3 regions of the Thiomicrorhabdus xiamenensis genome follow, and region 3 is predicted to be linked to each of the others. Evidence: predicted binding sites of a transcription regulator. Region 3 holds the regulator's gene; each other region holds the start of a gene.
The links. Region 3 encodes PhoB, which activates phosphate uptake and scavenging genes when phosphate is short. Its sites were predicted from a motif close to GNNTGTCATAAAACTGTCANAT; they were not measured.
Positions count from the first base shown of each region.

Region 1: HQN79_RS01375 (2-hydroxyacid dehydrogenase) is a predicted target of PhoB. The motif match lies at 1,224-1,245, and genes of this name have one in related genera.
Region 2: HQN79_RS01710 (glycosyltransferase family 4 protein) is a predicted target of PhoB. The motif match lies at 924-945, and genes of this name have one in related genera.

Region 1 covers NZ_CP054020.1:300,503-302,778, forward strand. Annotated here, with positions in the region: gene HQN79_RS01370 (S8 family serine peptidase) at 1-1,014, opposite strand, end outside; gene HQN79_RS01375 (2-hydroxyacid dehydrogenase) at 1,251-2,243, shown strand; gene HQN79_RS01380 (ChaN family lipoprotein) at 2,256-2,276, opposite strand, start outside.
Region 2 covers NZ_CP054020.1:371,766-374,041, reverse strand. Annotated here, with positions in the region: gene HQN79_RS01710 (glycosyltransferase family 4 protein) at 1-858, opposite strand, end outside; gene HQN79_RS01705 (L-serine ammonia-lyase) at 1,045-2,276, shown strand, end outside.
Region 3 covers NZ_CP054020.1:1,958,457-1,960,732, forward strand. Annotated here, with positions in the region: gene phoR (phosphate regulon sensor histidine kinase PhoR) at 1-766, opposite strand, end outside; gene phoB (phosphate regulon transcriptional regulator PhoB) at 772-1,476, opposite strand; gene phoU (phosphate signaling complex protein PhoU) at 1,507-2,238, opposite strand; gene pstB (phosphate ABC transporter ATP-binding protein PstB) at 2,260-2,276, opposite strand, start outside.

The DNA of each region.
Region 1 (2,276 bases), 940 kb from region 3:
CGAGTAGTAGGTGTAGCCACCATTAATATAAGTGGTACGGATGCTGACGCCCGGAGCGACGACATCGACATAGTCGCCGTAGCTGGAAAAGCTGGCTTTGACGTTATTCTGATCGGTTGCACCAACACCTACCAGACTGGTGTAATCAGGATATTCCGGGTGTTCGTTGTAGTCGTTACCGGCAGACATAAACAGCAGTCCACCTTGGTTTCTCAGATTGGTTGCGGCGTCATTGATAGAGGCGGAGGATATACCGCCGTAACTGATATTGACGATTTTGGCGCCGCGTTGACCGGCATAGACCATACAGTTGACCATTGAGCTGATATAGGCAGATGAATTTGTTTCGCTGATTGCAATCCGCACCGGAAGAATACTGGTATCCCAGTTCACACCGGCGACGCCTGTGATGTTATTACCGACAGCGCCGAGCGTACCGGCGGTTCCCGTGCCGTGGCCGTGGAAATCTTCAACGTCGGTCGAAATGACATTGCCGTTGGTATCAAAGCCGACATGAGCGTCGAATCCGGGGAAAGTAAGATTGTTGACCAGATCCGGGTGGTCCGTATCGACACCGGTATCGCACACCGCTACCAGTACGTTATGACTACCCGTGGTTGCATCCCATGCCTGAGGACTGTTTATCGCCGGATGATGCCATTGAAGGCCGTAATCCGAGTCATTTGGCTCCAGTGTCGGAGCAACGAGATAGTCCGGTTCAGCAAATTTAACATAGCCGCTCGCTTGCAGAATGTTGGCAATCGCTTTTTCCCGCCCGCTTTGTGCGAATTTCGCCATATGAATATTGACATCCGGAATAACTTTTTCTTGCTGTAAGCCCTGGCTGTGCAACAGTGCATTGAGACTCTTCAATTCTTTTGCCGAGGCATTTTCGTTGAGTTTATAGAGGACGATTCCAGGTCTGAGTTCGTCCGCAAAAGAGGGCGAAGAGAGCAGGCTGATTGAAATCAGGACCGATGAGGCAAGCGCCGTAAGAGTGTTGCGAGAGCCCATGACTTTCTCCTTTTTTTGATTCTGCTGGAGAGGTTTCTGAGTTCGATCATAACCGGTAACTGCTTGTTTTAAAAGGTAATCAGATTTCACTCCGGCTTATTACTCAATTGACGGTATCAAGAGTTGTTTATGATTAATTTTTCAAAAGATTTACTGAGCGTAATCGAAGGGAAATATCTAAACCGGGGAATCTTGGTTACACTGGCTCTATACGAAAATTTGATGAGGATAGGGTTATGAAAGTCGTTTCTTTTAGCTGCAAAATTTACGATCGCCAGCAGTTGTGCCGAATTTTGCCGCCGGAATGGGAATCCGAATATGTCGAGCCGACATTGGATAAGCATACGGTGGTTTATGCCGACGGGGCGGATGTCATTACCGCTTTCGTGAATGATCGCCTGGATCTGGAAATTCTCCAGATTCTGGCGGAGTACGGCGTCAAAATGATCGCCTTACGTTGCGCCGGTTTCAATAATGTCGATCTGGTTGCCGCTCATGATCTGGGGATTAAAGTCGCTCGGGTGCCGGCCTACTCGCCTTATGCGGTCGCTGAACATACCGTCGGTTTGATGCTGGCCCTGAACCGGAAGCTTTACCGCGCCTACAACCGGGTGCGTGAAGGAAATTTCTCTCTGAACGGTATGCTTGGCTTTGACTTTTATGGAAAGACCATCGGGATTGTCGGTGCAGGAAAAATCGGCCGTTTGGTCGGTAAGATGCTTAAAGCGTTTGGTTGCGAGGTTCTGGTGTACGATCCTTATCTCTGCAAAGAGTGCCCGGATCTCGGGTTGCAACAGGTCTCGCTGGAAGAGATTTATCAGCGCAGTGATGTCATCAGTCTGCACTGTCCTTTGACCGAAGAAACCAATCATCTGGTCAATGCCGAGTCGATCGCCAAAATGAAAAAGGGTGTGATGCTGATCAATACCGGTCGTGGAGCATTGATGGATACCGAGGCGCTGATTGAAGGCCTGAAATCCGGGCGGATCGGTTATCTGGGAATGGATGTCTATGAAAAGGAAGGAGCGCTGTTTTTTGAAGACCACTCATGCGAGATTATTCAGGATGACGCCTTTGAGCGGCTTTTGACGTTCCACAATGTGCTGATTACCGGGCATCAGGCGTACTTTACCGAAGAGGCTTTGCGCCATATTGCCGAAACCACCCGGGATAATATTCAAGCGTTGATAGACGGAGCGCCTCTGGAAAATGAAATCGAGGTCTGTTAGCGGCGCTTGTACTTACTCGGGGCGGCGACACTG
Region 2 (2,276 bases), 1.0 Mb from region 3:
AATAAACAGATCCGAAGAAGCGTAGACTTTGGAAAGCGACTCGCCGACCACTGGACCTAGAAAATAGCCGTGAAACGGCCGCATCTTATCAGTCCATTTACGATAACGCCCCTCGCCGACCAGCACCAGATCCACCTTGAGCGGCAGACTACGCGCAATCAATGTCTGCTGAAACGCTTGCCAAAGTTCACAAAGAAAGGGAATGTTCTTTTCAACATTGATCCTCCCGACATACAGGACTTTTAAACGCTTTTCCTGCAGGCCGAAATCCTGCCAGACGCTGCGGTCTTCATGCTGCGGATTGAATTTCTGCAGATTCGTGCCCGGACGAATCACCGCCATTTTTTCGTGCGCCATATACAGATCATTCGCCATGACTTCGGTATAGGCGACTGAACGCGATAAGACCTTTTCAAAAGGCCGGTAAAAGTTGGCCATAACCCGATCGGTTCGCCGCTTCATAAAGTGAAGCCCGGTCAGATCATAGATATAAGCCGGGAAATCCGTGTGATAGGTTCCGATCAACGGAATGCCGAGTTTCTCCGCCTGCCGCTTGGCTTGCCAGCCAAAAGGCCCCGGAGTTGAGATATGCACCAGATCCGGCTTAAGTTCGAGTAGAAGAGCACGGATGCGGCGACTGTCCGCCCAGACCAAGTCCAACTCCTGATAAAACGGCATCGGCAGACGCATCTTCGCGGGAAGATTACGGAGATTGTCCAATTCCGGCAAAGGCTTGGCTGTTGAAGTGATCAGATGCAGCTGCCAGTCATGCTCGAGCGCCAAAGTTCCCATATCACTGATAAAACGGGATACGCCGTTCAAATCGCCCAATGTATCGGTAAAGAGACAGACCCGCATGACAACTCCCTGCTTAAACAACCGGTTTCAGTCTAGAAAAATCTCCGACCGTGCGGGTGACACTCATTTGACAAACTGACGACATCTCAATGACAGAGTTTAATGATCAACATTAACTTCCGTAATCCGTGCTTTTCCTATCCTGTGTATGATGAGTTAATTCGCAGGCTCTTTCGGTAGGTCATTATGTTTATCAGTATTTTCGACATTTTTAAAATCGGCATCGGTCCTTCCAGCTCGCATACGATGGGTCCGATGGTTGCTGCGCGTCGTTTTATCGACGAACTCACCCGCCATGAGAAGGCACAAGATACGCTTTCCGAACAAGCAACCGTCGCACGTGTTCGCTGTCTGCTTAAGGGTTCGCTGGCCTTTACCGGACAGGGCCATGCAACCGATAAAGCCGTTTTGCTCGGCATCCACGGTTATCACCCTGCCGATCTGATTGAAACCGATATCCCCGGATTGCTACAGACCCTTGAACGCCCGACACCGATTGCGTCACTGGAGCCGATGAACGTCGCATTCAATCCGCAGGAGGACATTGTTTTCGATTATGACAATCCCTTGCCACAGCATCCGAACGCCATGGTTATCGAAGCGCTGGATGCACAAGGCAGCTCCCTGTTCAGCGAAACCTACTTTTCCATCGGCGGCGGTTTCATCAGTACACTGGCTGAAATCGACTCGATACAGGCACCGATAAAGGGCGAACCGGCCGCACACTCGCCTTACCCGTTTAATTCTTCCGAATCGATGCTGACGATGACATCAGACAACAGGCTGACGATTGCCGAATTAAAACGGCGCAACGAACAGCAGCATCTGTCTCGAGCGTTTATCGATGAGAAAATTCAGCACATCTGGCTTGCCATGCGGCGCTGTGTGGAATCGGGATTGCAAGCGGAGGGAATCTTGCCGGGCGGGTTGAAAGTGAAGCGACGCGCCAAAAACCTCTATCAGCAGCTCGTCAAGCATGACAGCAATGCCAATGTAAATGATTGGCTGTGTGCTTATGCAATGGCCGTCAACGAAGAGAATGCCGCCGGTCACATGGTGGTGACCGCGCCAACCAATGGCGCGGCAGGCGTTATCCCGGCAGTTCTGTATTATCTGGTGCAACATGAAAATGCCGATGACCGACAGATTCAGGACTTTCTTTTGACCGCTGCGGCAATCGGCGGCCTGATCAAACACCGCAGCTCCATCTCGGGTGCGGAAGTCGGCTGTCAGGGCGAAGTAGGTTCGGCTTCAGCGATGGCTGCGGCCGGGCTTTGCGCGGCCAAAGGCGGATCTCCGCAGCAGATTGAACAGGCGGCGGAGATGGCGCTGGAACATCATTTGGGCATGACCTGCGACCCGGTCAAAGGACTGGTACAGATTCCGTGCATTGAGCGTAATGGTTTCGGCGCAATCAA
Region 3 (2,276 bases):
CCTCGATAATTGCACGCATTCGAACCGTCTGGTTACTCATATGTTCTAAAGGCGTATCCCACTGCGGTTCGTGCGGCATGTCGGTTAACAATTCCAGATAACCGTGCAAGACGGTCAAAGGCGTGCGCAATTCATGCGAAGCATTGGCTACAAAGTCGCGGCGAATCTGCGCCAGCTGATACAACTCTGTTATATCCGTGGCAATCAACAGACGGTGATTTTCAAAATAATTAATGATCTTGACTTCAAAAATCCGCGACTGATCCAGGGTCAGAGTAATGGCACGGCGGTAATCGCCAGATTTCAGATATTCCAGAAAATCCGGTTGTCGGATAATCGCCTCTATCCGGCGTCCGACATCCTGACGAAGCAGGCCAAGCATTCGCGTCGCAGGCTCGTTAAGCCATTCGATATAGTGATTCTGATCAATCGAAACCACCGCCGACGGCAGTAGCATCGAAGCCGCCTTAAACTGCTCGGATTTATAGAAGTTCAAATCCGCGTGCTTTTCCAGAGCGCGCTGCTTCTTCGAAACCTGATAGGAGACTTCGCTCCACAAACCGGTCAACGGCGGATGCGCATCAATACTGGTACCCTGAATCCATTTTTCGAAGCGCCGTACACTCCATAAATGACGGCCGATATACAAAACGACAAAACCGGCTGAGGTTGAATACCACCAGCCGGTCAGCCAGGCAAATCCGAAAGCAAGCCAGAGAGCCCCAATGACCCAGGTCAGCTCGCGTTTAATTCCACTTGTTAACAATCAGCTTATTCCTCAACAACTGAAAAACGATATCCCGAACCACGAATAGTCTGAATGTAATTATCCACTCCGACGGGTTCCAGAAGCTTGCGCAAACGACGAATATGCACATCGACAGTACGTTCTTCGACCACGACATTCAGCCCCCAGACCTGATCAAGCAGCTGAGTTCGAGAGAACACCCGGTTCGCATGCGACATAAAAAAGTTAATCAACTTAAATTCAGTCGGCCCCAACTTAAGTTCTTCACCATCGACATAGAAACGGTGGCTTTCAATATCCAAACACATACGACCGGCAATAATCTGCTGCCCGTCGTTCGCGCCTACAGCACCATGCTGGCGGCGAAGAATGGCATTCACTCTCGCAACCAAAGCCCGCGGAGAGAAGGGTTTAACGACATAGTCATCGACCCCGGCATCAAAACCTTGAACCTGAGCCTCTTCCTCGCCCCGCGCAGTCAGCATGATAATCGGCATATCGCGGGTCTGATCATTCTGACGCAGCTTCTGCGCCATAGTCACTCCGGAAATTCCCGGCAGCATCCAATCCAAAAGGATCAGATCCGGTGTTTTATCCAAAGCCAGGCGCATGCCCTGCTCAGCATTATCGGCTTCTTCGACCCAAAAACCCGACGAGCTTAGCGTAAATTTAAGCATATCGCGGATTGCGGCTTCATCTTCAACAATGAGAATCGTTTTTTGACTCAAACCTCTTCTCCAAACAGTAAAATAACGTCTCTATTCCTGTGACAAAATTCTTGCCATAGTCTCTTCATCAAGATCACGCACATCTTGACCTTTAACCAGATAAGCCACGCTTTCACCGATGTTCAAGGCATGATCTGTAATACGCTCGGCAGCACGAACCGCCATCAGCATACGCAACTGCAAATCTACCTTATCGGCAGTGTCAGAAGCAAGCAATTCCGCCTTAATTGCCTCAACCGCCTGATGAAGGACTTCATCCATGCGCTCTTCTTCATGATAGATCGACATCACATCGGTCGTATCCAAACGGGAGAAACCATTCAAAGCGGTTTTAATCATCTGGCTGCTCGCCGCCATCAGCTGACGCAGATGAGTGTAGGCGGGCATAGATGAGCAGTCACCACCAAGCGTACACTGCTCCATTGCCATTTTGGCAATTTTGACCGCTTCGTCGCCCATACGCTCAAGATCCATCGCAATGCGAATCGCCATCACAATTAGACGCAAGTCAGATGCTGTCGGCTGCTGTCGAGCCAGAACCGTCGCGCACAGACGGTCGATCTCCATCTCGCCGCGGTTAATATTTTCATCCTGCAACATGGCGGCTTTCGCCAGTTCGATATCATTGTTCTCCAATGCACGGTTCAGATCCGCCAGCTGCTGCTCGACCAGACCGCCCATTTCCAAAACTTCATTAAACAGAGCCTCAATATTGCGGTTCATCTGTTCTGAAATATGGGTGTTAAATTCATCACGATTCATAATTTTCTCCTCCCGCTAAAATTAACCGTAACGGCCGG